DNA from 2 places in the Virgibacillus sp. Bac330 genome. Region 2 is predicted to be linked to the other one. Evidence: predicted binding sites of a transcription regulator. Region 2 holds the regulator's gene; the other holds the start of a gene.
What was found. The regulator CtsR, encoded in region 2, represses protease genes until heat stress. The targets are predictions, from matches to a motif close to ATGGTCAATAAAGGTCAAACA.

Region 1 (16,023 bases), 1.5 Mb from region 2:
GATCGGCGCTGCTCGAGCTGGAGTATTAGAAACGTCTTTTCAAGAAGAAACAGAAACGGATCTTTTTGGCGAGCAGGCTGTATTATGTGGAGGCGTGACAAGTTTAATTAAAGCAGGATTTGAAACCTTAACGGAAGCTGGTTATCAGCCAGAAGTAGCCTATTTTGAATGTTTGCATGAGATGAAGTTAATTGTTGATCTTCTCTATGAAGGTGGCTTGGAAAATATGCGTTATTCTATTTCTGATACAGCCCAATGGGGGGACTTCGTATCAGGGCCACGCGTAGTAAATGAAGAAACGAAAGCTAGAATGAAAGAAATTTTGCAAGATGTGCAAACAGGAGCTTTTGCTAAAGGTTGGATCTTAGAAAATCAAGCGAATCGACCGCAATTTAACGCAATTAATGCGAAAGAGAACCAGCATCCAATTGAGCAAGTAGGAAAGGAGTTACGTGCATTAATGCCTTTTGTTTCAGAGCCGTTACAGAAAAAACAAAATAAACAAAAGGATGTGAAGGTGCATGTCAATAATTAACCTATTCGATACGACATTGCGCGATGGAGAACAATCACCAGGCGTCAATTTGAATAAACTAGAAAAATTAGAAATCGCCAAACAGTTAGAACGGTTAGGTATGGATCGGATTGAAGCAGGTTTTCCTGCTTCGTCCAAAGGCGATTTTCAAGCGGTCAAGGAAATTGCCGACACGATAAAAAATACGTCCGTTACTGCTTTAGCAAGAACAGTCAAGTCGGATATTGATACTGCTTGGGAAGCATTAAAAGGTGCAGATGAACCGCGAATTCATATATTTCTAGCTACGTCGCCAATTCATATGACGTATAAGCTAAAAAAGACGCCGGAAGAAGTAATTACAACAGCAACAGATATGGTGGCATATGCAAAGCAAACATTTTCACAAGTGCAATGGTCAGCGGAAGATGCGTCACGCTCAGATTGGGAATTTTTAGCGCAAATTATTAAAAAGGTCATTGATGCTGGTGCGACTGTTATTAACTTACCAGATACGGTAGGTTACACAACACCGAAGGAATATGGGGAAATGTTCCATTATATTAGAATGAATGTTCCTAATATTGAAAAAGCAGTACTATCATGTCATTGTCATAATGATCTCGGGATGGCAGTTGCAAATTCTATTGCCGCTGTCGAAAATGGTGCGACACAAATTGAAGGAACTATTAACGGTATTGGTGAACGAGCAGGAAATGCATCCTTAGAAGAGATTGCCGTTGCTTTAAAGATTCGTTCTGATTTTTATCCTTATCAAACAAATTTAAAGCTTGATGAAATAAAAAGAACGAGTGATATGGTGGCAAAACTGACAGGAATGCATATCCAAGCAAACAAGGCAATTGTTGGTAGAAATGCATTTGCCCATGAATCTGGAATCCATCAGGATGGTGTGTTAAAACATGCTTCCACGTATGAAATCATTACTCCTGAGTTGGTTGGCGTTCAAGCAAATACGCTGTTTTTGGGGAAACATTCGGGGCGTCACGCTTTTAAAGATAAATTAAAAGAACTTGGAATGCGCGTTACAGAAGATAATATGAAGCAAGCGTTTGAAGCGTTTAAGCGATTAACAGATCATAAAAAAGAGGTAACGGATGACGATATTTTTACCATTGTAACGGAGATTCAAACCAACACTGCTACAGTGGATAAATATACGTTGGAAATGTTTCAACTACAATATGGATCCAATAACATTCCGACTGCTGCTGTTGAATTAAAGACCCCGTCTGGTAAAAAGGTGAAAACGGCGTGTACGGCACAAGGGAGTGTCGAAGCTTTGTATAAGACACTAGAGTCATTAACCGAAGAAGAGACAAGATTAATTGATTATCAGATTAACTCTGTCGGAGGTGGAAAAGATGCGTTAGCGGAATCGCGCGTCCAACTTACAGTGAATGGAGAAACTGTAAATGGCCGGGGTTCGGCACAAGACGTCATGGAAGCTTCCGTGCAAGCGTATCTAAATGCAGTCAATCGGTATATTATTCAACAGGTGAATGCAGAGAAGAAAGAAGTTGTAAAAACTCAGTGAAAAGGAGAAGAAATGTATGAATAAGCAAATTGTTATTCTTCCTGGTGACGGTATTGGTAAAGAGATTATGGATGCCGCCGTACGTGTTTTACAAGCAATTGCTGAAAATTTTAATCATCAATTTACCTTCTCAGAACATCTCATAGGCGGAGCTGCAATTGATGGAGAACAATCGCCTTTACCGGAAACGACGATTCACGCATGCAAAAAAGCGGATGCCGTTTTATTAGGAGCAGTGGGAGGGGAGAAATGGGATGCCTTACCTGGAGATAAGCGACCGGAGAAAGGATTATTAGGTATTCGCAAAGAGTTAGGCTTATTTGCAAATTTGCGGCCAATTAAGGCTTTTACTCCTTTACTACATGCCTCTCCTTTAAAGGAAGAGATAGTAGCGGGAAGCAATATTTTAATTGTTCGTGAATTAACAGGTGGATTATATTTTGGCGAACCGAAAAAACGTATTCCAGAGGAAAATGCAGTAGTTGATACATTGTATTATACTCGAACAGAAATAGAGCAAATCGTTGATAAAGCTTTTCAAACAGCTAGAACGAGAAAGAAGCGTGTCACTTCTGTGGATAAAGCAAATGTTTTAGAATCAAGTAGGATGTGGAGAGAGGTTGTGGAAGAAAAGAGCAAACAATACCCAGACATTGCTGTGGATCATTTGCTTGTCGATGCTGCGGCAATGAAACTCATTACAAATCCAAAGCAATTTGACGTCATTGTGACGGAAAATATGTTTGGTGATATTTTAAGTGATGAAGCGTCTGTTTTAACGGGGTCTTTAGGAATGCTTCCCTCTGCAAGTGTTCGAACGGATGGCGTAGGTCTCTATGAACCTGTTCATGGATCAGCACCGGATATTGCTGGCAAAGGAATTGCCAATCCACTCGGGATGATTCTCTCTGCAAGCTCTATGCTCCGTCAATCCTTTGGTATGGAGCAGGAGGCTGACGAAATAGAGTACGCTGTAGAAACAACACTTGAACAAGGCTACCATACGCCTGATTTATCTATTAAAAACGGTACGGTCGTTGGAACAAAACAAATGACAGAGATCATATTAGGAAACCTTGCTACGAATGATGCTTCACAATGTATTTGTAATTCTTATGCATAACAAAGGTGGGTGAAAAATTGGCTACAGCAAAAACAATTATTGAAAAAATTTGGGAACAACATATAGTGCATCAAGAAGCAGGGAAACCAGATTTATTATATATTGATTTGCATTTAATTCATGAGGTAACTTCCCCACAAGCGTTTGAAGGTTTACGCTTGAATAATCGCAAAGTACGACGACCAGATTTGACCTATGCGACGATGGATCATAATGTACCAACCAAAAATAGAGAGGAAATAAGAGATGCGATTTCGCGGAAGCAGATGGAAACATTGCGGCGTAATTGTAAGGAAAACCATATATCATTAGCAGATATGTTCCACCCTGATCAAGGGATTGTTCATGTGATTGGACCGGAGTTAGGTTTAACACAACCGGGAAAAACGATTGTTTGCGGGGACAGTCATACGTCCACACACGGAGCGTTTGGAGCCTTAGCTTTTGGAATTGGTACGAGTGAAGTGGAACATGTATTGGCGACGCAAACGATATGGCAAGAAAAGCCAAAAACTTTAAATGTCCATGTGGAAGGTGATTTAGGGCCAGGTGTAACTGCTAAAGATTTAATTTTAGCAATCATCGCTAAATTTGGCGTTCGTTTTGGAACGGGGTATGTTATTGAATACACGGGGGAAGCAATTCGTAATCTTCCCATGGAAGGTCGGATGACCGTTTGTAATATGTCCATTGAAGCTGGTGCGCGTGCAGGTTTGATTAGCCCTGACGAAAAAACGGTGGATTATTTACGTGGAAAGGCGCATGTCCCGGAAGGAGAAGCATTTAACGAACAAGCGCAACAATGGCTCGCTTTAGCTACAGATGAAGGTGCAGTATATGACCTTTATGTCAACATCCGAGGTGACGAAGTAGAGCCACAAGTAACATGGGGGACAAATCCATCTATGTGTGTACCAGTAAATGGATCAACACCAAGTCTAGAGGAGACAGATTACCCTGAAGATGTAGAGCGTGCGCTTCAATATATGGGGTTATCGGAGAACCAGCCCATCTCATCTATTCATATAGATCATGTATTTATTGGCTCGTGCACGAATTCACGATTAAGTGATTTACAAAAGGCTGCATTAATTGTAAAGGGGAGAAAAGTCCATCCTGAAGTACGCGCCATTGTTGTTCCGGGTTCATTTAGCACTAAATTGCAAGCAGAGAAACTCGGAATAGATAAAATTTTTCAAGAAGCGGGGTTTGAATGGCGTGATGCAGGTTGTAGCATGTGCTTAGCTATGAATGACGATGTAGTTCCTCCTGGTGGACGTTGTGCTTCTACTTCCAATCGTAATTTTGAAGGCAGGCAAGGAAATGGTGCTAGAACACATCTAGTTAGTCCAGAAATGGCAGCTATTGCTGCGATTGAAGGGAGATTTGTAGACGTTCGAGACTATGCAAGCACAAAAGTTTCTTCTTAACTTATTTTTATGCATAAAAGAAGGAGGGTAGCCAGTGGAAGCTATTCAAAGGCATAGAGGTGTAGTATACCCATTAAATCGAACGAATGTCGATACGGACCAAATTATACCGAAGCAATTTTTAAAACGAATTGAGCGTACTGGATTTGGGCAATATCTTTTCTACCATTGGCGATTCGATGATGATGGAGAGCTTAGAAAAAATTTCAACTTAAACGATAAACGGTATGAAGACGCCTCGATAGTAGTGGCAGGTGAAAATTTTGGTTGTGGTAGTTCCAGAGAGCATGCTCCATGGGCACTATTAGATTTTGGGTTCCGAGTTATTATAGCGCCAAGCTTTGCGGATATTTTCTATAATAATGCTTTAAAAAATGGTATCATCGTTATCCAAGTAAAAGAAGAGCTTGTAAACCAATGGTTAAAAAAAGCGGAACGAGGGGAACTTATTTTAGACGTAGATTTGGAAAAGCAACAAATTATGGACCGAGAGATGGTTTATCCGTTTCAAATTCCAGAATACCATAAGCAAAAATTAATCAACGGATGGGACGATATAGCTTTAACATTACAATATGAGGAAAAAATTGCACGATACGAAAAAAGTATGCAATAAAAATCAAGAAAAATTCTAATTTCGATAGGGAGTGTGGAGATATTGGGGATTGCTTAACAGGTGAAAAGGTATATAATGCGTTGCAGCGACTTGCTCCGCTTGTTCATCGAACACCTTTATTAACATCACAGACAACGAATCAAGCTTTAGGGAAACATGTTTATTTTAAAATGGAAAACCAACAGAAAACAGGTGCCTTTAAATTTAGAGGTGCTACCTATAAATTAATGCAATTAAAACGTCGGCAACTAGATCAAGGTGTGGTTACTGCTTCTGCTGGAAATCATGCACAAGGAGTCGCCTATGCAGCTCGTAAATTAGGAGCAAAAGCAACCATTTTTATGGCAGAGAAAACACCACAAGCAAAAGTAAATGCGACACGCAATTACGGAGCAGAAGTCGTTTTGTCTGGAGAAACTTTTCAAGAAGCATATGAGGCTTCTCTGGACCATCAACTTCGTACTGGGGCAACATATATTCATCCCTTTGACGATTACGATGTCATGGCTGGTCAAGGAACAGTTGCAATGGAATTATTACGTCAAGAAGATCGGATTGACACGATATTAGTTCCAGTAGGTGGTGGAGGGTTAATTAGCGGTATTGCTGTTGCAGCAAAGCACGTGAATCGAAATATAAAGGTGATTGGGGTGCAAGCAGAAGGAGCAGCTGCTATTTATAAAAGCTTCCATACTGGTGAAACAGAAAAACTGGATGCTGTCCAAACAATTGCTGAGGGAATTGCAGTAAAAAAACCAGGTGAACGAACATTACCGTTAATCAGGCAATACGTGGATGATATGATAACCGTTTCTGACGAAGCGATTGCTTCATCTATTGTTTACATGCTTGAACGAAATAAAACATTAATGGAAGGAGCGGGAGCTGCAGCAATTGCCGCCTTATTCACCCATAATGAGCAAATAAAATCCCGACATTGTGGGGTCATTGTAAGTGGTGGAAACATGGATATTAGCACTATGCCTAAAATACAGGAACTAGCTGCACGTTTGTCTCACCGTGAGCTTGTTTACTCATAACGCTAGTTTATGGAACCCCATAAAAACGGTTTTCAAAAATTACCCCCGTACCATATGAACAAAAATGGTACGGGGGCTGCTATGCGAAGAATCACGTTAAAAATGATTTAGAGTTTTTGTCCATAATATTTATCAAGTGAGAAACCTCTACCTAGTATTTCGGAAGCATTCAAGAAGATGACAAATGAATCGGTTTCCTCTCGCTGCAATATCTTCTTTAATTGAACCGCCTCTTGCTGTTCTGCAACACAAAGAATCATTGTTTTCTTTTTATCGGAATAACCTCCAATAGAACGTACTTTTGTTAAACCTCGATCCAATTCCGTTCGAATAATGGATTGAATACGCTCTTCATTATCCGTAATAATCATCACCAATTTTGTCGCTGAGGTTTGTAGTTGAACAATATCGATCGTTTTACTTGTGATATAAATACACATGAGTGCAAAAAGTGTTAATTCCAAGTTAAATACAATAATGGAAGAAACGACAACTACTCCATCCACCATTAATTGGGAGTATCCGCTCGATAATCCGGTGAATTTCTTTACAATTTGCGCAATAGCTGCTGTACCACCAGTTGATCCATTTCCTTTATAAACAATCCCTAATCCAACTCCAAGGATAATCCCTCCGTATATTGCACTAAGTAAAGGGTTGGTTAACGTAATGGGGATGTCGGAACTTAACCAAATAATAAATGGAACCCAAAATGTACCTACCAGCGTTTTCGAGCTGAAGTCTTTACCTAATGCTATCCATCCTATAATAAAGATGGGGATATTTATTAAAAATTGAACGGAAGAAGGACTGATTTCGTACAACTCAAATAAAATGGTACTTACACCAGAAATGCCGCCTGCTGCCAATTTAGCAGGTAATAGAAAAATATTATAAGCTAAGCCGACTAGCGTAGCACCAAGGATAATTTGTATGTATGCTAGTACGGTTGGATTCATTTTTTTCGTGATAGTCGTCATGTATATAAATCCCTCTCTTTAAAAAGCAAAGTAAACACGCATATCATTCTAACATGTAGGAAATATGCTGTCGACTTTCTCTAGAACAGGGGATGTGTCAAGTTTTTCTAATGATTTGTTACGAATTAGCAATAGCAACTGCTTTGTAGTATAGGAAATGATAAACGGAGGTGCTTGTGAATAATGAAATAATCGAATAGCCACTTCTAGCTCCATCGCCTTGCAGCTAGGCGACTTCACCAAATCGTTCTACAATAAGTCATCGTCGGATTCGTCACGAAGAGGAAGATCGACTTAAGAATGGGCTTGCTACCCGACGTCGACATAACCTTTTTTTAGTGGCAGGATTCCTAAATCTTTCGTTGATTCGTTCCCGTCGCTCTAGTACTAAACGAGCGCTTGCGCCTTTATTCCGTACATATGACGAATCATTGCATCTATGAAGTTTGAAGTTAGTTTCGGTAGAAATGCTCTTAATGAGCCATTTACCATTTTTCCAGCCAATCCTTTTGCATGGAGTGTAAGAGAGAAAGTGAAATTGGTTTCTCTATCGCTAAGCTTATTGGCGCAAACTGTTCCATTCCCTGTTAGCATTTGGTTGCTGCTGGATAGTTGGAAAGAGATTTTTTCTGGTTCATTCCATTCAGTAATAATTACGGTTAATTGAACCGTTTTTTGGAACGATCCAACTTTTCCTTCACATACCCAGATGGATGTCTTTTGGTTCACCATTTTATGCTGTTCATATCCAGGAACCAGTGGTGCCCAGTTATTAAGGTCACTAATAAATGACCACATGTTATCAATATTTATCTTGATGTTTCTTTCGCAAATGGTGTTTGGCAATGCATAACTCCTCCTTGTTGTAGTTTTACTATAATTCAAACGTACACCAAAAGATATATATGCAAAAAATAAGGGATTAGAAGTAACTATTTGGTCCGTTTTATGTAAAAAATGTGACTAATTTTTGTGTGAATGATGAATTTACTTGTTTAGAAGTCATAAGCGATGTAGGATATAGTTGAAATGAAAAAAGTTAATTTCACCTTGAAAGCGTGTACTTCAAGAATGCTAATAGATGAAGTGTGCAAGGCAAAAGATGATGATACTAATTGTTAACGATGTGATTTGCAACAACCATACATACAAAAAGGAGAGACAACAAAATGAGTATATTAGTATTAGGCGGTGCTGGTTATATAGGTTCTCATGCGGTATACCAATTAATGGATCAAGGGAAAGAAGTAATCGTAATAGATAATTTAGAGACAGGTCATCAAGAGGCAATTCATCCGAAAGCTGTATTTTATAACGGAGATATTCGTGATATTCATTTTTTACGCATGGTTTTTGCTAAAGAATCCATTGAGGCTGTGATTCATTTTGCTGCCAATTCTTTGGTTGGTGAGTCGATGGAAAATCCATTGAAATATTTTGATAATAATGTGTATGGCACGCAAGTTTTACTACAAGTCATGACTGAATATAACGTGAAACATATCGTTTTTTCATCTACTGCTGCTACATATGGAGAGCCAGAAGCCGTTCCAATTACAGAAACAATGGCTACTCATCCAACTAATACGTACGGCGAAACAAAATTAACAATGGAAAAAATGATGAAATGGACTGAACAAGCACATGGAATAACATATGTATCGTTAAGGTATTTTAATGTTGCTGGAGCAAGAGAAACAGGCGAGATAGGGGAAGACCATCATCCAGAGACACATTTAATACCAATTGTGCTACAAACAGCGTTGGGACAACGAGACCATATAACCATTTTTGGAGATGATTATGCTACGGAAGATGGTACATGTATTCGTGATTATATTCACGTGCAAGATTTGATTGATGCACATTTACTTGCATTAGATTACTTACAGCGCGGAGGAAAAAGCGATATATTCAATTTAGGAAGCAGCCAAGGGTTCTCGGTGAAAGAAATTATTAATACGGCTAGACAAGTAACTGGTAAGAAAATACCTGCCCAAATTGGCAAACGGCGTGCAGGCGATCCTAGTACACTAATTGCAAGTTCACATAAAGCGAAAGAGATATTAGGATGGAATCCAAAGCGCACCCTAATAACAAAAATTATAGAGGATGCCTGGAATTGGCACGTTGGAAATCCTGATGGATATCGTAAATAAATATAGGAATGTACTCTGAATGCGTAGTGTACTTGTCTTTGTTGGACAAGTACATTTTTTTGTAAGATAAGAAAATGTAAAAATTAGATGCTTTGGAATAAGAAAATAACAGAATAAGCCACGTCCGGTTTAAGCGCTCAGCAACTAGGCGGCTTCACTCCATTGCCCTACGCTAAGTCATTACCGATTCGTTCTAAATAGGAAGGCCGACTAAAGACGAGCTTGCCGGAGGGCACCGGCATATACCTGTTGCAGGAACATGATTCCTAAAACTTTTAGTTGACTTGATTCATTCCACTCGCTACGTTGCTAAACGGGCGCCCCGATCCTTTGTTCCTGTTCAACGACGCGCCATGGACAACGAAAATAAAACAGTAAAAACTGGTAAGTCTTTTGTTCTATATAAGCTGTTTTGCTAGTTCTTTTATCTTATTTCGCTGCAGAGAAAACAATATCTCTAAAAAATGTAACAACATCCTTATTGTGAAAGCGCTTCATTAAGGATAGGCTTAACTTAGTACTAGTACTAAAACATAGACATTTGGAGGAGGTTGCTATTTTGAGTAAAAGCTTGCAAAAAAGACTAGCCATTTTTCTTACTGTACTGATGCTCGTATCGACAGGAATAATCACAAGTATGTCTCCATCTCGTGTTGCAGCTGAAGAATCTGATGCTAACTCAGATGTAAGTGATTCAAAAGTACAAGTGGAGAAGCAATCAAAAACTGAAGAAAAATCAGAGTCTGTCCATATTACAGATTCCAATCTGGAAGAAGGAGATTTTGAAGTTTTACAAGGAGATGGGACGCTAAAGTATAACAACGATGGTTCCGTTACGTATGGTGTAACATCTCATGGAAAGAACAAAATAGTCTATCGTAACATGCCTAAAATAAAGAATGGAGTTTTCGAGGCAGATATTACAGCAGATACGGATTTAAAGCGTTTTGGCTTTATATACCGAGTTCAAGATACTTCTGCTTACACGTATGTTGGAACCGGAGATAGTAATAATCAGTATTTTGGGGAAGTATTTGGTCCGACAAATAAGTGGACTTCCATGACAAATAGTGTGGCGTTAGAGGCAAATAAAACTTATCAGCTTCGGGTTAAATTTATGGATGATACTGCAAGCCTATATATTAATGGTGACAAGATAGGTGCTTGGACACAAACAGAAGGTGTTGATTCACCAGGGTTACTCGGTTTAGAAAAGAGCCGAGGTGAAGCAAATATAAACATTTCGAATGTGAAAATAAAAGAATATGTTCCACCAACGCCACCAAGTAAAGATCCTATATTAGAAACGTTAAGCTCTGATTATATGGATGTAACTGTTGATCAAGTCTATCCTCGAGTAGTGGAATATGATGTAGACGGGAAAATGATGCATGGACAAGAAACGCCAGTATATGGATTAAAGGTAAATAACACGCTTTACTATCCAGAAGTGGCGTTTGAAAAGGCAAGTGATCACGAAGCGATCTATTCATTACATGTAAAAGATGAATATGAAAATATAGACGTGCATATGGAGCTTTCATTAAAAGTAGATGGTAACCAAGTCGTTTACCAAATACAGAAAGTAGATTCGAAAACAGATGTTCAAATAGAAACAATAGAATTTGCGGATTTAAATTTTATTTCGGTGCATGATGCGCAAAAAGGTGCCGAAGCCAAGCTTACTAATTTGAGCAGTGATGTTAAGAAACCGGGAGATACTACTGTAAAAGTGGATGCTACAATGAAGGATATCGGCGCAAAAAAAGGCTATTATACGGCGTTTTTGTCCACTAATGAACTTAGTGCAGGTGTATGGTCGAGCTCAGAAGTAAACGGTTATCGAAACCTTGTAGCAAGCCGTTATGAAAATGAAAACGGTAATAAAGTAATGGGAATTGGTTCAAATGCTTTATACTATCACCGTGATTTTATGAATCAACCTGCTTCTAATACGCCTACCGTTAAAGTTGTTATTGCAGAAGATATAAATGACGATGGACAAGTTAATTGGCAGGATGCAGCCATTGAATACCGAGATTTACTGCCAAAAGTAGAAGGTGCGGAAACGGTAAACAATACAGTAGGAACTCGAATTGCTATGAACTTTGGCTCTCATGCGCAACAGCCCTTTTTGAAAACGCTTGATAATGTGAAAAAGGTTGCTTTAGCAACGGATGGACTAGGACAAGCAGTTCTCTTAAAAGGATACGCCAATGAAGGACATGATAGTGGACATCCAGATTACGGCGATGTTGGGGAACGTATTGGTGGCATAAAAGATATAAACGCATTAATTACAGAAGGAAACAAATATAACGCAGAATTTGGTGTGCATATTAATGCTCAGGAAGCTTATCCGGAAGCAAAATCATTTAGTGAAGATTTAATAAATGGACCAGAAGCAAAAGGATGGGGCTGGTTAGATCAGTCTTACACCATCGATAAGTTAAAAGATTTATATACTGGCTCGCGTGCGAAACGCTTGGATGAACTGAAGGCAAATGTACCAAATTTAGATTTTATTTATTTAGATGTATGGTATCAAGATCAATGGGAATCTAACCGTGTAGCAGAGCAATTTGCTGATCGAGGCTGGAGAATGACGACGGAATTTGGCACAGCTATTGCTAATTATTCCACATGGCAGCATTGGGCTACTGATAAAAATTATGGTGGATCAACTGATAAAGGGATTAATTCGGAAGTGCTTCGTTTTATTAGCAATCACCAAAGAGACTCATGGGTGCTGAATTGGCCGGAAGCTGGTGGCACAGCAGATCATCCATTGCTCGGTGGATTTGAGTTAGCTGGATTTGAAGGCTGGCAATCCGATAAAAACTTTGACCAATTTATAAACATGACTTTTGACACGAACGTACCAACGAAATTTTTACAAAAATATTATGTCATGAATTGGGAAACAATGGACGGTGACCCTACTAAAACGAATCTAGAAAAAGAAATTACTTTAAAGGATCCTAGTAATGGTGATGTAGTAAAAGTTACGAGAAAAGACAATTCCAGAGAGCGTATAATTACGCTGAATGACAAAGTTGTTTTAGATGGCGACACCTATTTATTGCCATGGGTGGAACAAGATTTTGAAACACCGACACCTGATGCAAAAAAATTATATCATTGGAATTTAGAGGGTGGTAAAACGACTTGGGAATTACCAGATGAATTTAAAAATGCATCGAAGGTATACGTGTATAAATTAACCGATCAAGGTAGATCCAAAAAACAAAAGATAAACGTTAAAAATAATCAGATTACCTTAAACGCTCAACCAGCTACACCATACGTTATTGAAGCGAAGCAAACGAAAGGCGTGCAAGTAAAAGAATGGAGTGAAAACGCCCACGTTAGTGATACAGGCTTCCATGCTGGAACTTTGAAAACGAAGCATACAAAGGTTTCTGGCGATAAAAAATCAGTTCATGTAAAACGGACAGATCAAACAGGTAGTGAACGGAATTTAAGCAGTGGCGATTACTATTTGCAATTTACAAATCCAACCAAAGACTCTAAAGTGACGAAGAAAATGAGTAATTTAGAGCCAGGAAAAGATTATGTTGCAGAAGTTTACGTAGAAAATAATAGTGATGCAAAAGCGAGTATTCAAATCGAAGGCAGTAAGCAGAAAAATGTAGAGAATTATACGTATCGTAGCTTGCAAAAAAATTATGTGAAAGCAGATTCTCATGCAACTAATGACGGATATAATAGTAAGATGCAACGTATGCAAGTAGCATTTACAGCAAAAAAATCATCTGCTAAATTAATTTTAAAACGTGAATCTGGAGAAGGGATTACGAAATTTGATGATATTCGTATCGTTCAAAAAAGCTTAAGTAACCACGTTTCTGAAGCAGTATTTGAACAAGATTTTGAATCTGTTGTGCAAGGTATCTATCCATTCGTGGTCGGTAATACAGAAGGCGTAGAAGATAACCGCGTTCATTTATCTCAGCATCATGCCCCGTACACACAAAAAGGCTGGGCAGGCAAAAAAGTAGTCGATGATGTATTAGCTGGAAATTGGTCGCTGAAAGTAAATACAGGTAATAAAGGTCTCGTTTATCGTACTATACCGCAACATTTCCATTTTGAAGCGGGTAAAACGTATAAAGTAACGTTTGATTATCAAACAACAGCCGACTCTTACCGATTTATCTCTGGTAACAAGGCGATTGATATTCGAGACATTCATAAAGCGGAAGGGATTCAAATTAATGAAAAACTTTCGTCAGCAGTTGACACGAAAACGGCAACCTTTACGGTAAAAGGATCAAAAAATCACCAAACGTATATTGGTATTTTTAATGACGGTACATCATTGAATGGCGATACTGGAAAAGGTACATTTATGCTAGATAATTTACGTATTGAAACCGTAGAAGATTAGAGACCAATGAAGTAGTTATGCATACGCATACTAACACTAAGAATATTGTATAAGACGAAGAAAATATAGGTACTTATATCATATCACTATAATGAACCGCATGAAATGAAAGTTTAAGAAGAAACTTGTTTTCATGCGGTTTTTCTCTTTATCTCCAGGTATATGTATAATTAGCATGGGATTTATATTCAAGTCAAAGTGGAAGGTAGCATTATCTTAATGCCTTTTTTCATCAGAGGCCTTCAGGTCATCCCCCTTGATTTCTAGCAATCAGTGGGATGTGTAAGCACCCCTCTTAGTTATGAATTCGCTCTCATTTTCTTCCGGTATTTAGAAGGCGTTTGCTTTGCTAAGCGCTTGAATGCTTGTGTGAAAAAAGATTGGGATGAAAAACCAGTAAAAGCAGCGATGTGCGCAATAGAGTAATCGGTTGTTTCGAGCATGAGCTTTGCTTCTTTAATTCGGACTCTGTTTAAATACTCAATTGGTGATATACCCATATCTTTTTTAAATGTATGTGCTAAATAATATTTATTAATATGTCCGACTTCAGCCAATTTATTTAAGTTTAAGTCATCACGGTAGTTTTGATTTATATAGTACATGACAAACGCAGAAGCTTTATTAATATTTGGTGTCTCCGTTTGATTGATGGTAAGTTTTTTGTCTCTTTGCAACTTGATAATCATTATCTCAATAATGTTTTGACAAATTAATTCATGCCCTTCTTTATGCTCCTGTATTTCCTCTAATATTCGGTTCAAGTAGAAAAGAATGTTAGTTCGATCTACTTGAAAACGGTATAAGCTAGAGTGTGGGTCTTTATGATCCGCTTGGCTGAAAAACAATCCCTCTATCCCTAAAGCAATATATTCAAGGGAATCATCCCAATTAGACTTTTCTGTATGTTCGACATTCGGATTAATAATAACTAAATCATTTTCTTTAATGGGAACTTCTCGGTCAGCAAGTATAAATGAGCCTTTACCTTTGACAATATAAAATAATTCGGAAAAATGATGGGTGTGTTGCGTGCTATGCCAGCCTTTATCATATTCGGAATGAGTAATATATAGAAGCTTGAACGGTGGCTTTTCATGCTTTGCATCTTTTATTTGGTACACCTCATAGGACATTTACTATAACCCCTTTTCTATCATCTATAAGCTCGTGAAGTGGTAAACAAGTATATGTTACTATTGAACTACACTTTATTTGTTTTTTATATAGAAAATCTACTACATTTTTATATCTAACTAGGAATGGGTGCATGCAAAGGAGGTAGTTTCATTGTATACACGATAGGCTTTATAGTTTAAGCATAACGACCGCTTTCGCCAAAAGAATTCTAATTACGAATATTTTCATATGATGCATCTATACGTACTATTTTATAGGGGGCTTTTGCAAAAAGCAATAAACCTAAAAAAGTAGACAAGATGTTTATTGTGAAAGCGTTTTAACCATTGTAGTATAAGGGTAAGCAAGAAAACAATTAAAACAGGGGGCTTCAATAATGAAAAAAATGAAGTTTTTATTAACTGTTTCTATCATTCTCGTTATTTTTACTTTAGCAGCATGTTCCAATGGAGAAGAGAAGGAAGAAAAATCAGCAGATAAAGAAGGTAGCGGCGAGAAAACAACATTAAAAGTAGCTGCATTAGAATCTGCATATGGTACGGAAATGTGGGAAAATGTTGTGAAGTCTTACGAAGAAGTAAATCCAGATGTAGAGGTTAATCTGCAAATGGAAAAGAACTTAGAAGAAGTTGTACGACCAAATATGCAAGCCGGGGATTACCCAGATGTGTTATTACTAGCTACAAACAGAGAAGAAGCTTTAACGGAAACCTTAATTAAAGAAGATGGTGTAGAAAACATTACAGATGTTTTTGATATGCAAGTACCTGGAGAAGAAACAAAAGTAAATGAAAAACTTTTAGAAGGTTTTACCGATACACTAGCTACTAACCCATACGCTGATGGAGAAACTTATTTAGCGCCAATGTTCTACAGTCCAACTGGCTTATTCTACAATGCAGGTTTATTTGAAGAAAAAGGTTGGGAAGTGCCGAAAACTTGGGATGAGATGTGGGAATTAGGAGATAAAGCAAAAGAAGAAGGTATTTCATTATTTACGTATCCAACGAGCAACTACTTTGATACGTTACTTGGATCTATGCTATATGCTG
Region 2 (16,023 bases):
CTTGACGAATTTCTTCCATTACCTTTTTCAGACGATCTTCAAACTCACCACGATATTTTGTTCCTGCCACAACCGTTCCCATATCTAGCGTCATCACGCGTTTATCTCGTAATGTTTCTGGTACTTCATTTTGAATAATTTGTTGTGCAAGCCCTTCTGCAACCGCTGTTTTTCCTACACCCGGCTCACCAATTAAAACAGGGTTGTTCTTCGTACGGCGACTTAACACTTGAATAACCCGTTCGATTTCCTTACTACGTCCAATAACGGGGTCAATATTCCCTTCTTTTGCACTCACCGTTAGATCACGTGCTAAGGAATCGAGTGTTGGGGTATTCGCATTGGATTGTTGCGCACGTCCCTGACGATTTGTTTGCGATTCATTACTACCTAAAAGCTGTAAAACTTGCTGTCGAGCCTTGTTTAGGCTAACCCCTAAATTATTTAAAACCCTAGCAGCAACGCCCTCTCCCTCGCGGATAAGCCCTAATAGTATGTGCTCTGTACCAACATACGAATGTCCAAGCTTACGTGCTTCATCTTGGCAAAGTTCTACCACTTTTTTTGCACGTGGTGTATAGTGAATTGTCTGCATTGGCTGTTTCCCTACGCCAATCAGCTTTTCCACTTCTTCTTGAATTTTTGATATTTCTAACCCAAGTGATTGTAATGCTTTTGCAGCAATACCTTCTCCTTCACGGACAAGCCCTAGTAAAATATGTTCTGTCCCGATATTATTATGCCCTAACCTTACAGCCTCCTCTTGGGAGAGTGCGAGAACTTTTTGTGCTCTTTCGGTAAAACGTCCAGACATCATATATTCTTTTCCTCCTATCTATTCCTCTAATTGCAACCGTTGACGAATAAGAGAAGCTCGCAATTGGTCACGTTCGCTAGCTGCTAATGTTTTTTTGGCATAGTGCTGTAAAAATCCTGGTTGAGTCAAAATCATTAGTTCATTTAAAATATTTCTTGATACATTTTTCAATAAACCTACGTCAATACCTAACCTTACATTGGATAAACACGTTGCAGCCTCTTTTGATTCTAAAATTCTTGCATATGCCAATACACCATAAGAACGAAAAATTCGATCTTCCAACTGGTCTTTCGATTGCTCTATTATCCGCTGTCTCGCATAACGTTCCTGTTCAATTAATTGCTTTACAACACTTTGCAAATCAGCAACGATATCCTCTTCTGATTTTCCAAGCGTAATCTGGTTAGATATTTGAAAAATGTTTCCTTGCGCTTCACTACCTTCGCCATAAATACCTCGTACAACGAGACCTAACTGGTTAATTGCTGGTATCATGCGATTGATTTGTTTTGTTAAAACTAACGCGGGCAAATGCATCATAACAGAAGCACGCATTCCAGTTCCTACATTCGTCGGGCAACTCGTCAAGTAACCTCGTTTTTCATCAAAAGCGTAATTGATTTTTTCTTCTAGCCAATCATCAAATTCGAATGCTTGTTGCAGAGCCTCCGTTATTTGAAAGCCTGGGAAATAAAGTTGCAAGCGAATATGATCTTCTTCATTGATCATAAGAGATACTTGCTCATTTTCTGAAATAAGCACAGCTGCAGCTTCAGATTGCTTTGCTAACAACGGACTAATTAAATGTTTTTCGACTAATACTCGTTTTTCAATAGCGGATAGATCACGAATGGATACAAATGCTAAATCTTTATACACTCCATAAGTTTGCCCTTCATACTTTTCTTGAAAAAAACTCCTTATTTCCTCTAAATCTTTTGGATCAGCAGCTATTGGATAAGGTATATTAGCAAAATTTCGAGCAAGGCGAATGCGGCTACTTAAAACAATATCGCTATCTGGACCGTCTTTCCGCATCCACGGGCTAATCGCTTCATTCATAAACTGCCGCAAAGTCATGATTGATCACCTGCCTCTGCCTGACCGTCTTCTTGATTTAAAGCTTTAATTTGATCTCTAACTTTTGCTGCTTCTTCAAATTCTTCATTCTCAATTAATTTTTTCAAATGCAGTTTTAAATCTTCTAGCTGTTTTTTCTTATGCAAATCTCCACCTTGTCGTTTAGGAATTTTCCCATTATGCTTTACATTCCCCGCATGAACTCTTCGAAATATTGAATCTAAACGATCGTTAAAAGTTTCATAACATATAGCACAACCGAATTTTCCTACTTGCTTAAATTGTGAAAAAGTCATTTCGCATTTTGGGCATTGTAAGTCTTTTGTCTGATGATAACTTTCCGTATGTGGATTTGACAAGTTCGAGGTGTCAAAATTAAATAACCCAGAAAGTAAATGATGTAACGAATATCCATCTTCTGAATAGTTCATATACCCTTTTTCCTTTGCACATACATTACAAACATGAACCTCCATTTTTTGCCCTTGAATCACTTGTGTGAAATGAAGGGTTGCAGGACGTTTGTGACATTCTTGGCATTGCATGTTCACACTCCCCTTTATTTATTTAGATACTTAAGCGTTGTAAGCATGGATGTTAATACGCGTGCACGAATTTCATCTCGTAAAGGCAATTGGAATGGAAGCGTCGTTCTTTCAATAGCGCTTAACATAATCTTAGCCTCGCGTTCCGTAATTAACTCTTCTTCAAGTAATCTTTCTAATATACCGACTGCTTTTTGCTGAGATACAGATGGATTAATCATTTCAATAATTTCATCAATTAACTTGGACTCTTCTTGGTGAATAACCCGCATAATTCGAATAAAACCACCGCCACCACGCTTACTTTCCACAATATAACCTTTTTCAGCAGTAAAGCGCGTATTAATTACATAATTAATTTGTGAGGGGACACATTGAAATTGGTCAGCTATCTCACTTCGTTTAATTTCGATTACATTCTTCCCTTTTGATTGAAGGATTTGCTTCAAATAACTCTCAATTATATCTGATATATTACTCATATGCCCACCCCCTTTTGTATAGAGTAACGATTTTGACTTTGACTATCTTTGACTATACTTTTATTATACGGGAATTTAAAGAAGATGCAAATACAATACTATGTTTATTGTAGACAAAAATAACTCATAAAAAACATAATAAAAGAAACCTTCTATGAATGGAGCTTCACGTCAAAAGTCTTGTTAGTACGAGAAACAGTATTATCCTTAGAAAAACTTGGCTTGTCGCCAAGTCTTATGGCGAATAGCGTATTTTTTCTTATAATATAAACCTTTAAACTTTCCTATAGTAGAACAAAGACGCAAGCGCCCGTTTGGCAACGTAGCGACGGGAATGATTTAACTAAAGTTTTAGGAATCATGCTCCTGCAACAGGAGTATGCCGGCGCCCTCCGGCAAGGCCATCTTTAGTCGTCCTTCCTATTTAGAATAAACCGATAATGACTTAGCGTAGGGCAATGAAGTGAAGTCGCCTAGTTGCTGTTCACTGGATCCTTACGGGGCTATTTCGTTGAATCCGTACGCCAAAGCAACAAATTTTATACTTTCTTAACTTTCAAAAAGATACGAACGTATTTCATTCGTACGCGTATTACCCATTTTCAGATCTTGTTATTGACAATTCCCCTGTTTTTCTCTATCCTAACCTTTTTTAAACAACAATTTGACTTAATCTTCCGCTGATAGTTCAACAAATTGATTATCGTCACTACTTGCTATAGTGTAAAAAAGATGAGTATTCCACTATATGGAGTTCTCATCTAAATACATTTTTATAAGATATGCTTTTTATTTTAATTCAGTAACATTTTTAACCTGGTTAATACGAGAAATATCATCAAATAAAGTTAAACGTTTTGCATCCGCTATTCCTTCCGTATTAATAAAAATATTACGGTAATTATTATCTGATTTTGATATTTCTACTTTTTTAATAGAAACGTAATGGTTGTCAAACACTGCAACCACTTCATTTACAGGCAAGTCTGGGAGCGTAACTATTTGAATAACATGGGAAACTTTTCCTTTTTTAAATAGACGTTCAAAATTATTAAGGAATATAAGGCTCAGTAATATTATTACCGTTGTTACTACTGCTGCCCCATACATACCAACACCTACTACCAGCCCTAAACCTGCAACTGTCCAAATAGATGCAGCTGTCGTTAAACCTCTTATCGTGCCACCATAAACAATGATGGTACCAGCACCTAAAAACCCAATTCCGCTTATCACATACGAAGGTATTCTTGCGGGATCAAAACGGATATTCTCGTAATGCTCTAGAAAAAATTCAAATCCAAATAAAGAAAGTAACATCATTAGACAAGAGCCAACACCTACTAAAATATGGGTGCGAAATCCAGCTGAATGATTTTTCAACTCCCTTTCAAACCCGATTAATCCAGAAAGGCATAATGCAATAAGTAAACGAGTTAAAATAACATAAAAATGATCTCCCAATAGTTCATTGATTAGTTCTTTCATACTAAGTCCCCCCAATTGTTATAAACATGGCATTTTATTTTATCTATATGTGAACAAGTAGAGGTTTATTTTTAGTGAAGTTCAAATTAAATATAATGTAATGTACTTCTGAAAGTAGATTTTTGATTTTTTCATTTCGCAAAGTGCGTGGCCTTTTTAATCTTTACGAGCACTTATCAGTATAAAATAAAAAAACTGACCATCTTTATGATGAATCAGCTTTTTACTAATCGCCTGGCGGCGTCCTACTCTTGCAGGGACAAAGTCCCAACTACCATCGGCGCTGGAGAGCTTAACTACTGTGTTCGGCATGGGAACAGGTGTGACCTCTCCGCCATTACTACCAGGCAAAGTTGCTATCTGTTATGTTGTGCTTCAAAGAGGCACAAATCTTATTATAATCGTTTTTGTGAAAAAATCAAGATCTTTGTTGAAAAAAGTCATTTTTTCCTTGTTACCTTGAAAACTAAATAAGAGATCATTCAACGTACATCTACCAAAAAGGTTAGTTAAGTCCTCGATCTATTAGTATTCGTCAGCTCCACGTGTCACCACGCTTCCACCTCGAACCTATCAACCTCATCATCTCTGAGGGATCTTACTCACTTATAGTGATGGGAAGTCTCATCTTGAGGGGGGCTTCATGCTTAGATGCTTTCAGCACTTATCCCTGCCACACGTAGCTACCCAGCTATGCTCCTGGCGGAACAACTGGTACACCAGCGGTGTGTCCATCCCGGTCCTCTCGTACTAAGGACAGCTCCTCTCAAACCTCCTGCGCCCACGACGGATAGGGACCGAACTGTCTCACGACGTTCTGAACCCAGCTCGCGTACCGCTTTAATGGGCGAACAGCCCAACCCTTGGGACCGACTACAGCCCCAGGATGCGATGAGCCGACATCGAGGTGCCAAACCTCCCCGTCGATGTGAACTCTTGGGGGAGATAAGCCTGTTATCCCCGGGGTAGCTTTTATCCGTTGAGCGATGGCCCTTCCATGCGGAACCACCGGATCACTAAGCCCGACTTTCGTCCCTGCTCGACTTGTAGGTCTCGCAGTCAAGCTCCCTTCTGCCTTTACACTCTGCGAATGATTTCCAACCATTCTGAGGGAACCTTTGGGCGCCTCCGTTACCTTTTGGGAGGCGACCGCCCCAGTCAAACTGCCCGCCTGACACTGTCTCCGGACCGGATTACGGCCCTGGGTTAGAAGGTTCGTACAGCCAGGGTGGTATCCCACGGTTGCCTCCACGTAAGCTAGCGCTCACGCTTCGATGGCTCCCACCTATCCTGTACAAGCTGTACCAACATTCAATATCAGGCTACAGTAAAGCTCCACGGGGTCTTTCCGTCCTGTCGCGGGTAATGCGCATCTTCACGCATAGTATAATTTCACCGGGTCTCTCGTTGAGACAGTGCCCAAGTCGTTGCACCTTTCGTGCGGGTCGGAACTTACCCGACAAGGAATTTCGCTACCTTAGGACCGTTATAGTTACGGCCGCCGTTTACTGGGGCTTCGGTTCTACGCTTCGCACCGAAGTGCTAACGCTTCCCCTTAACCTTCCAGCACCGGGCAGGTGTCAGCCCCTATACTTCGCCTTTCGGCTTCGCAGAGACCTGTGTTTTTGCTAAACAGTCGCTTGGGCCTATTCACTGCGGCTCCTCCTTAAAGGAGCACCCCTTCTCCCGAAGTTACGGGGTCATTTTGCCGAGTTCCTTAACGAGAGTTCTCCCGCTCACCTTAGGATTCTCTCCTCGCCTACCTGTGTCGGTTTGCGGTACGGGCACCTATGAACTCACTAGAGGCTTTTCTTGGCAGTGTGAAATCCGGAACTTCGGTACTCTATTTCCCTCCCCATCACAGCTTGAAATTGTCGAACGGATTTGCCTATCCGACTTTCTCACTGCTTGGGCGCACACGTCCATCGGTGCGCATTCCTTATCCTACTGCGTCCCCCCATCGTTCAAACGTTCATGAGGTGGTACAGGAATATCTACCTGTTGTCCATCGCCTACGCCTTTCGGCCTCGGCTTAGGTCCCGACTAACCCTGAGAGGACGAGCCTTCCTCAGGAAACCTTAGGCATTCGGTGAAAGAGATTCTCACTCTTTTTTCGCTACTCATACCGGCATTCTCACTTCTAAGCGCTCCACCAGTCCTCACGATCTGACTTCACAGCACTTAGAACGCTCTCCTACCATTGTTCGTAAGAACAATCCGCAGCTTCGGTGATACGTTTAGCCCCGGTACATTTTCGGCGCAGAGTCACTCGACCAGTGAGCTATTACGCACTCTTTAAATGGTGGCTGCTTCTAAGCCAACATCCTGGTTGTCTGGGCAACTCCACATCCTTTTCCACTTAACGTATACTTTGGGACCTTAGCTGGCGGTCTGGGCTGTTTCCCTTTCGACTATGAACCTTATCACCCATAGTCTGACTCCCAAGGATAAGTAGCTGGCATTCGGAGTTTGACTGAATTCGGTAACCCGATGAGGGCCCCTAGTTCAATCAGTGCTCTACCTCCAGTACTCTTTCCTTGAGGCTAGCCCTAAAGCTATTTCGGAGAGAACCAGCTATCTCCGTGTTCGATTGGCATTTCACCCCTACCCACACCTCATCCCCGCATTTTTCAACATACGTGGGTTCGGGCCTCCAGTCAGTGTTACCTGACCTTCACCCTGGACATGGGTAGATCACACGGTTTCGGGTCTACGACCGCATACTATATTCGCCCTATTCAGACTCGCTTTCGCTACGGCTCCGTGTTTTCCACTTAACCTTGCATACGATCGTAACTCGCCGGTCCATTCTACAAAAGGTACGCCGTCACCCATTAACGGGCTTCGACTACTTGTAGGCACACGGTTTCAGGTTCTATTTCACTCCCCTTCCGGGGTGCTTTTCACCTTTCCCTCACGGTACTGGTTCACTATCGGTCACTAGGGAGTATTTAGCCTTGGGAGATGGTCCTCCCGGATTCCGACGGAATTCCTCGTGTTCCGCCGTACTCAGGATCCACTCCGGAGGAGATTCTTTTTCGATTACAGGGCTGTTACCTTCTTTGGCCGACCTTTCCAGATCGCTTCATCTAAAGAATCTCTTGATAACTCCAATGGAGTGTCCTACAACCCCAGAAGGCAAGCCTTCTGGTTTGGGCTAATTCCGTTTCGCTCGCCGCTACTTGGGAAATCGCGTTTGCTTTCTCTTCCTCCGGGTACTGAGATGTTTCAGTTCCCCGGGTATGCCTCTTCTACCCTATGAATTCAGATAGAAGTACTGCTCCATTACGAGCAGCGGGTTCCCCCATTCGGAAATTCCTGGATCGATGTCTACTTACGACTCCCCAGGACATATCGGTGTTAGTCCCGTCCTTCTTCGGCTCCTAGTGCCAAGGCATCCACCGTGCGCCCTTATTCACTTAACTAATCTTACAATTTTATCTATGAATAAGCATATTGCTTTTCAGCTTTTGGTTTGATGTCGTTGTTACTCTTATTTAGTTTTCAAGGTACAATCTATAAAAGGATGTCAAATCTTATTATGAAGATACTTGCATCCTATCAAGAGATTTACTCTCTCAAAACTGAACCAAACAACCAAGTATGTTTCCGTATAATCCTTAGAAAGGAGGTGATCCAGCCGCACCTTCCGATACGGCTACCTTGTTACGACTTCACCCCAATCATTGGTCCCACCTTCGGCGGCTGGCTCCAAAAGGTTACCTCACCGACTTCGGGTGTTACCAACTCTCGTGGTGTGACGGGCGGTGTGTACAAGACCCGGGAACGTATTCACCGCGGCATGCTGATCCGCGATTACTAGCGATTCCGGCTTCATGCAGGCGAGTTGCAGCCTGCAATCCGAACTGAGAATGGTTTTATGGGATTTGCTTGGCCTCGCGGCTTCGCTGCCCTTTGTTCCATCCATTGTAGCACGTGTGTAGCCCAGGTCATAAGGGGCATGATGATTTGACGTCATCCCCACCTTCCTCCGGTTTGTCACCGGCAGTCACCTTAGAGTGCCCAACTAAATGCTGGCAACTAAGATCAAGGGTTGCGCTCGTTGCGGGACTTAACCCAACATCTCACGACACGAGCTGACGACAACCATGCACCACCTGTCACTCTGTCCCCGAAGGGAATGCCCTATCTCTAGGGGTGTCAGAGGATGTCAAGACCTGGTAAGGTTCTTCGCGTTGCTTCGAATTAAACCACATGCTCCACCGCTTGTGCGGGTCCCCGTCAATTCTTTTGAGTTTCAGCCTTGCGGCCGTACTCCCCAGGCGGAGTGCTTAATGCGTTAACTTCAGCACTAAGGGGCGGAAACCCCCTAACACCTAGCACTCATCGTTTACGGCGTGGACTACCAGGGTATCTAATCCTGTTCGCTACCCACGCTTTCGCACCTCAGCGTCAGTTACAGACCAGAGAGTCGCCTTCGCCACTGGTGTTCCTCCACATCTCTACGCATTTCACCGCTACACGTGGAATTCCACTCTCCTCTTCTGTACTCAAGTCCTCCAGTTTCCAATGGCCCTCCACGGTTAAGCCGTGGGCTTTCACATCAGACTTAAAGGACCGCCTGCGCGCGCTTTACGCCCAATAATTCCGGACAACGCTTGCCCCCTACGTATTACCGCGGCTGCTGGCACGTAGTTAGCCGGGGCTTTCTGGTTAGGTACCGTCAAGGTGCCAACCTATTCGAATGGCACTTGTTCTTCCCTAACAACAGAGTTTTACGATCCGAAAACCTTCATCACTCACGCGGCGTTGCTCCGTCAGACTTTCGTCCATTGCGGAAGATTCCCTACTGCTGCCTCCCGTAGGAGTCTGGGCCGTGTCTCAGTCCCAGTGTGGCCGATCACCCTCTCAGGTCGGCTACGCATCGTTGCCTTGGTGAGCCTTTACCTCACCAACTAGCTAATGCGCCGCGGGCCCATCTGTAAGTGACAGCATATGCCGCCTTTTAACATTGCGTCATGCGACGCTTTGTTTCATCCGGTATTAGCCCCGGTTTCCCGGAGTTATCCCAGTCTTACAGGTAGGTTGCCCACGTGTTACTCACCCGTCCGCCGCTCGTTCCACAAGCGTCACTCCCGAAGGAGATCTGCTTGCTTCCCGCGCTCGACTTGCATGTATTAGGCACGCCGCCAGCGTTCGTCCTGAGCCAAGATCAAACTCTCCATAAAAGTTTGTGATGATGAACACCGTTCTTCATCATTCTTAGCTGCTGAGATTTCTCTCAGTTTATTTCTTAAGAAAAAACAGGGTTTGTTTTTTCCTTGACATACTGGTTGTTTTGTTCAGTTTTCAAAGAGCAAATATATTATGGTGGAGCCTAGCGGGATCGAACCGCTGACCTCCTGCGTGCAAGGCAGGCGCTCTCCCAGCTGAGCTAAGGCCCCGAGAAAATGGTCGGGAAGACAGGATTTGAACCTGCGACCCCATGGTCCCAAACCATGTGCTCTACCAAGCTGAGCTACTTCCCGTAATATGGCGCGCCCGAGAGGAGTCGAACCCCTAACCTCTTGATCCGTAGTCAAACGCTCTATCCAATTGAGCTACGGGCGCTTATGGTGCCGAGGGCCGGACTCGAACCGGCACGGTAGAAACCTACCGCAGGATTTTAAGTCCTGTGCGTCTGCCAATTCCGCCACCCCGGCTTGGCTTTGGAGCGGAAGACGGGATTCGAACCCGCGACCCCCACCTTGGCAAGGTGGTGTTCTACCACTGAACTACTTCCGCATAAATACCAAACTTTGAACTTTTTGTGGTGCGGGTGGAGGGAGTCGAACCCCCACGTCCGAAGACACTAGATCCTAAGTCTAGCGCGTCTGCCAATTCCGCCACACCCGCAATATTTAAATGTGTAATGGTGAGCCATGGAGGATTCGAACCTCCGACCCTCTGATTAAAAGTCAGATGCTCTACCGACTGAGCTAATGGCTCGTATAATTTAATAATTTAAAATATCATCTCTAGTCTAGATGGTGCCGGCCAGAGGACTTGAACCCCCAACCTACTGATTACAAGTCAGTTGCTCTACCAATTGAGCTAGGCCGGCAATGGTGGAGGATGCAGGGCTCGAACCTGCGACCCCTTGCTTGTAAGGCAAGTGCTCTCCCAGCTGAGCTAATCCTCCAAATACTATAATACTGGTCGGTATATACTGAATTAAAAATGTATATCGCCTGGCGGCGTCCTACTCTTGCAGGGACAAAGTCCCAACTACCATCGGCGCTGGAGAGCTTAACTACTGTGTTCGGCATGGGAACAGGTGTGACCTCTCCGCCATTACTACCAGGCAAAGTTGCTATCTGTTATGTTGTGCTTCAAAGAGGCACAAATCTTATTATAATCGTTTTTGTGAAAAAATCAAGATCTTTGTTGAAAAAAGTCATTTTTTCCTTGTTACCTTGAAAACTAAATAAGAGATCATTCAACGTACATCTACCAAAAAGGTTAGTTAAGTCCTCGATCTATTAGTATTCGTCAGCTCCACGTGTCACCACGCTTCCACCTCGAACCTATCAACCTCATCATCTCTGAGGGATCTTACTCACTTATAGTGATGGGAAGTCTCATCTTGAGGGGGGCTTCATGCTTAGATGCTTTCAGCACTTATCCCTGCCACACGTAGCTACCCAGCTATGCTCCTGGCGGAACAACTGGTACACCAGCGGTGTGTCCATCCCGGTCCTCTCGTACTAAGGACAGCTCCTCTCAAACCTCCTGCGCCCACGACGGATAGGGACCGAACTGTCTCACGACGTTCTGAACCCAGCTCGCGTACCGCTTTAATGGGCGAACAGCCCAACCCTTGGGACCGACTACAGCCCCAGGATGCGATGAGCCGACATCGAGGTGCCAAACCTCCCCGTCGATGTGAACTCTTGGGGGAGATAAGCCTGTTATCCCCGGGGTAGCTTTTATCCGTTGAGCGATGGCCCTTCCATGCGGAACCACCGGATCACTAAGCCCGACTTTCGTCCCTGCTCGACTTGTAGGTCTCGCAGTCAAGCTCCCTTCTGCCTTTACACTCTGCGAATGATTTCCAACCATTCTGAGGGAACCTTTGGGCGCCTCCGTTACCTTTTGGGAGGCGACCGCCCCAGTCAAACTGCCCGCCTGACACTGTCTCCGGACCGGATTACGGCCCTGGGTTAGAAGGTTCGTACAGCCAGGGTGGTATCCCACGGTTGCCTCCACGTAAGCTAGCGCTCACGCTTCGATGGCTCCCACCTATCCTGTACAAGCTGTACCAACATTCAATATCAGGCTACAGTAAAGCTCCACGGGGTCTTTCCGTCCTGTCGCGGGTAATGCGCATCTTCACGCATAGTATAATTTCACCGGGTCTCTCGTTGAGACAGTGCCCAAGTCGTTGCACCTTTCGTGCGGGTCGGAACTTACCCGACAAGGAATTTCGCTACCTTAGGACCGTTATAGTTACGGCCGCCGTTTACTGGGGCTTCGGTTCTACGCTTCGCACCGAAGTGCTAACGCTTCCCCTTAACCTTCCAGCACCGGGCAGGTGTCAGCCCCTATACTTCGCCTTTCGGCTTCGCAGAGACCTGTGTTTTTGCTAAACAGTCGCTTGGGCCTATTCACTGCGGCTCCTCCTTAAAGGAGCACCCCTTCTCCCGAAGTTACGGGGTCATTTTGCCGAGTTCCTTAACGAGAGTTCTCCCGCTCACCTTAGGATTCTCTCCTCGCCTACCTGTGTCGGTTTGCGGTACGGGCACCTATGAACTCACTAGAGGCTTTTCTTGGCAGTGTGAAATCCGGAACTTCGGTACTCTATTTCCCTCCCCATCACAGCTTGAAATTGTCGAACGGATTTGCCTATCCGACTTTCTCACTGCTTGGGCGCACACGTCCATCGGTGCGCATTCCTTATCCTACTGCGTCCCCCCATCGTTCAAACGTTCATGAGGTGGTACAGGAATATCTACCTGTTGTCCATCGCCTACGCCTTTCGGCCTCGGCTTAGGTCCCGACTAACCCTGAGAGGACGAGCCTTCCTCAGGAAACCTTAGGCATTCGGTGAAAGAGATTCTCACTCTTTTTTCGCTACTCATACCGGCATTCTCACTTCTAAGCGCTCCACCAGTCCTCACGATCTGACTTCACAGCACTTAGAACGCTCTCCTACCATTGTTCGTAAGAACAATCCGCAGCTTCGGTGATACGTTTAGCCCCGGTACATTTTCGGCGCAGAGTCACTCGACCAGTGAGCTATTACGCACTCTTTAAATGGTGGCTGCTTCTAAGCCAACATCCTGGTTGTCTGGGCAACTCCACATCCTTTTCCACTTAACGTATACTTTGGGACCTTAGCTGGCGGTCTGGGCTGTTTCCCTTTCGACTATGAACCTTATCACCCATAGTCTGACTCCCAAGGATAAGTAGCTGGCATTCGGAGTTTGACTGAATTCGGTAACCCGATGAGGGCCCCTAGTTCAATCAGTGCTCTACCTCCAGTACTCTTTCCTTGAGGCTAGCCCTAAAGCTATTTCGGAGAGAACCAGCTATCTCCGTGTTCGATTGGCATTTCACCCCTACCCACACCTCATCCCCGCATTTTTCAACATACGTGGGTTCGGGCCTCCAGTCAGTGTTACCTGACCTTCACCCTGGACATGGGTAGATCACACGGTTTCGGGTCTACGACCGCATACTATATTCGCCCTATTCAGACTCGCTTTCGCTACGGCTCCGTGTTTTCCACTTAACCTTGCATACGATCGTAACTCGCCGGTCCATTCTACAAAAGGTACGCCGTCACCCATTAACGGGCTTCGACTACTTGTAGGCACACGGTTTCAGGTTCTATTTCACTCCCCTTCCGGGGTGCTTTTCACCTTTCCCTCACGGTACTGGTTCACTATCGGTCACTAGGGAGTATTTAGCCTTGGGAGATGGTCCTCCCGGATTCCGACGGAATTCCTCGTGTTCCGCCGTACTCAGGATCCACTCCGGAGGAGATTCTTTTTCGATTACAGGGCTGTTACCTTCTTTGGCCGACCTTTCCAGATCGCTTCATCTAAAGAATCTCTTGATAACTCCAATGGAGTGTCCTACAACCCCAGAAGGCAAGCCTTCTGGTTTGGGCTAATTCCGTTTCGCTCGCCGCTACTTGGGAAATCGCGTTTGCTTTCTCTTCCTCCGGGTACTGAGATGTTTCAGTTCCCCGGGTATGCCTCTTCTACCCTATGAATTCAGATAGAAGTACTGCTCCATTACGAGCAGCGGGTTCCCCCATTCGGAAATTCCTGGATCGATGTCTACTTACGACTCCCCAGGACATATCGGTGTTAGTCCCGTCCTTCTTCGGCTCCTAGTGCCAAGGCATCCACCGTGCGCCCTTATTCACTTAACTAATCTTACAATTTTATCTATGAATAAGCATATTGCTTTTCAGCTTTTGGTTTGATGTCGTTGTTACTCTTATTTAGTTTTCAAGGTACAATCTATAAAAGGATGTCAAATCTTATTATGAATATACTTGCATCCTATCAAGAGATTTACTCTCTCAAAACTGAACCAAACAACCAAGTATGTTTCCGTATAATCCTTAGAAAGGAGGTGATCCAGCCGCACCTTCCGATACGGCTACCTTGTTACGACTTCACCCCAATCATTGGTCCCACCTTCGGCGGCTGGCTCCAAAAGGTTACCTCACCGACTTCGGGTGTTACCAACTCTCGTGGTGTGACGGGCGGTGTGTACAAGACCCGGGAACGTATTCACCGCGGCATGCTGATCCGCGATTACTAGCGATTCCGGCTTCATGCAGGCGAGTTGCAGCCTGCAATCCGAACTGAGAATGGTTTTATGGGATTTGCTTGGCCTCGCGGCTTCGCTGCCCTTTGTTCCATCCATTGTAGCACGTGTGTAGCCCAGGTCATAAGGGGCATGATGATTTGACGTCATCCCCACCTTCCTCCGGTTTGTCACCGGCAGTCACCTTAGAGTGCCCAACTAAATGCTGGCAACTAAGATCAAGGGTTGCGCTCGTTGCGGGACTTAACCCAACATCTCACGACACGAGCTGACGACAACCATGCACCACCTGTCACTCTGTCCCCGAAGGGAATGCCCTATCTCTAGGGGTGTCAGAGGATGTCAAGACCTGGTAAGGTTCTTCGCGTTGCTTCGAATTAAACCACATGCTCCACCGCTTGTGCGGGTCCCCGTCAATTCTTTTGAGTTTCAGCCTTGCGGCCGTACTCCCCAGGCGGAGTGCTTAATGCGTTAACTTCAGCACTAAGGGGCGGAAACCCCCTAACACCTAGCACTCATCGTTTACGGCGTGGACTACCAGGGTATCTAATCCTGTTCGCTACCCACGCTTTCGCACCTCAGCGTCAGTTACAGACCAGAGAGTCGCCTTCGCCACTGGTGTTCCTCCACATCTCTACGCATTTCACCGCTACACGTGGAATTCCACTCTCCTCTTCTGTACTCAAGTCCTCCAGTTTCCAATGGCCCTCCACGGTTAAGCCGTGGGCTTTCACATCAGACTTAAAGGACCGCCTGCGCGCGCTTTACGCCCAATAATTCCGGACAACGCTTGCCCCCTACGTATTACCGCGGCTGCTGGCACGTAGTTAGCCGGGGCTTTCTGGTTAGGTACCGTCAAGGTGCCAACCTATTCGAATGGCACTTGTTCTTCCCTAACAACAGAGTTTTACGATCCGAAAACCTTCATCACTCACGCGGCGTTGCTCCGTCAGACTTTCGTCCATTGCGGAAGATTCCCTACTGCTGCCTCCCGTAGGAGTCTGGGCCGTGTCTCAGTCCCAGTGTGGCCGATCACCCTCTCAGGTCGGCTACGCATCGTTGCCTTGGTGAGCCTTTACCTCACCAACTAGCTAATGCGCCGCGGGCCCATCTGTAAGTGACAGCATATGCCGCCTTTTAACATTGCGTCATGCGACGCTTTGTTTCATCCGGTATTAGCCCCGGTTTCCCGGAGTTATCCCAGTCTTACAGGTAGGTTGCCCACGTGTTACTCACCCGTCCGCCGCTCGTTCCACAAGCGTCACTCCCGAAGGAGATCTGCTTGCTTCCCGCGCTCGACTTGCATGTATTAGGCACGCCGCCAGCGTTCGTCCTGAGCCAAGATCAAACTCTCCATAAAAGTTTGTGATGATGAACACCGTTCTTCATCATTCTTAGCTGCTGAGATTTCTCTCAGTTTATTTCTTAAGAAAAAACAGGGTTTGTTTTTTCCTTGACATACTGGTTGTTTTGTTCAGTTTTCAAAGAGCAAATATGACTTGGTTGATTTTTGTGAGTCAACCACTTTATTATACCATATTGATTCGCGTTTGTCAACAACTTTTTTTGTTTAATTGTCGGCGTTTCAAATTGGCGACTTTATTAATATAACACTTATTTAAAACAAAGTCAATATGTTTTTTTATCTTTTGTTGCTGTTCTTTATATCTAGTTTGTTGATTTGTTTAAGCAACGTTAATTAATTTACCATGTTTAAAAACGAAAATCAAGCTTTTTTTTAAAAAAGTACTTCGGAAAGTTTATTTCTATTGTTTACACTATTCTTTTATTTTATTCTAAGCAGAATTGAGAGGTATAAACT

Region 1: D9780_RS11945 (endo-alpha-N-acetylgalactosaminidase family protein) is a predicted target of CtsR. The motif match lies at 9,774-9,794, and genes of this name have one in related genera.

What each region holds. Positions count from the first base shown of each region.
Region 1 is NZ_CP033048.1:2,571,419-2,587,441, reverse strand. It holds gene ilvC (ketol-acid reductoisomerase) at 1-535, shown strand, start outside; gene D9780_RS11985 (2-isopropylmalate synthase) at 522-2,072, shown strand; gene leuB (3-isopropylmalate dehydrogenase) at 2,089-3,195, shown strand; gene leuC (3-isopropylmalate dehydratase large subunit) at 3,213-4,625, shown strand; gene leuD (3-isopropylmalate dehydratase small subunit) at 4,660-5,241, shown strand; gene ilvA (threonine ammonia-lyase) at 5,322-6,281, shown strand; gene D9780_RS11960 (YitT family protein) at 6,389-7,261, opposite strand; gene D9780_RS11955 (SRPBCC family protein) at 7,649-8,107, opposite strand; gene galE (UDP-glucose 4-epimerase GalE) at 8,431-9,420, shown strand; gene D9780_RS11945 (endo-alpha-N-acetylgalactosaminidase family protein) at 10,028-13,831, shown strand; gene D9780_RS11940 (AraC family transcriptional regulator) at 14,131-14,967, opposite strand; gene D9780_RS11935 (carbohydrate ABC transporter substrate-binding protein) at 15,348-16,023, shown strand, end outside.
Region 2 is NZ_CP033048.1:4,065,018-4,081,040, reverse strand. It holds gene clpC (ATP-dependent protease ATP-binding subunit ClpC) at 1-817, opposite strand, end outside; gene D9780_RS19000 (protein-arginine kinase McsB) at 836-1,900, opposite strand; gene D9780_RS18995 (protein-arginine kinase activator protein McsA) at 1,897-2,445, opposite strand; gene D9780_RS18990 (CtsR family transcriptional regulator) at 2,460-2,927, opposite strand; gene D9780_RS18985 (MgtC/SapB family protein) at 3,717-4,415, opposite strand; rRNA gene rrf (5S ribosomal RNA) at 4,648-4,763, opposite strand; rRNA gene D9780_RS18975 (23S ribosomal RNA) at 4,921-7,840, opposite strand; rRNA gene D9780_RS18970 (16S ribosomal RNA) at 8,040-9,604, opposite strand; tRNA gene D9780_RS18965 (tRNA-Ala) at 9,745-9,820, opposite strand; tRNA gene D9780_RS18960 (tRNA-Pro) at 9,828-9,904, opposite strand; tRNA gene D9780_RS18955 (tRNA-Arg) at 9,910-9,986, opposite strand; tRNA gene D9780_RS18950 (tRNA-Leu) at 9,990-10,078, opposite strand; tRNA gene D9780_RS18945 (tRNA-Gly) at 10,086-10,160, opposite strand; tRNA gene D9780_RS18940 (tRNA-Leu) at 10,187-10,271, opposite strand; tRNA gene D9780_RS18935 (tRNA-Lys) at 10,289-10,364, opposite strand; tRNA gene D9780_RS18930 (tRNA-Thr) at 10,404-10,479, opposite strand; tRNA gene D9780_RS18925 (tRNA-Val) at 10,482-10,557, opposite strand; rRNA gene rrf (5S ribosomal RNA) at 10,605-10,720, opposite strand; rRNA gene D9780_RS18915 (23S ribosomal RNA) at 10,878-13,797, opposite strand; rRNA gene D9780_RS18910 (16S ribosomal RNA) at 13,997-15,561, opposite strand.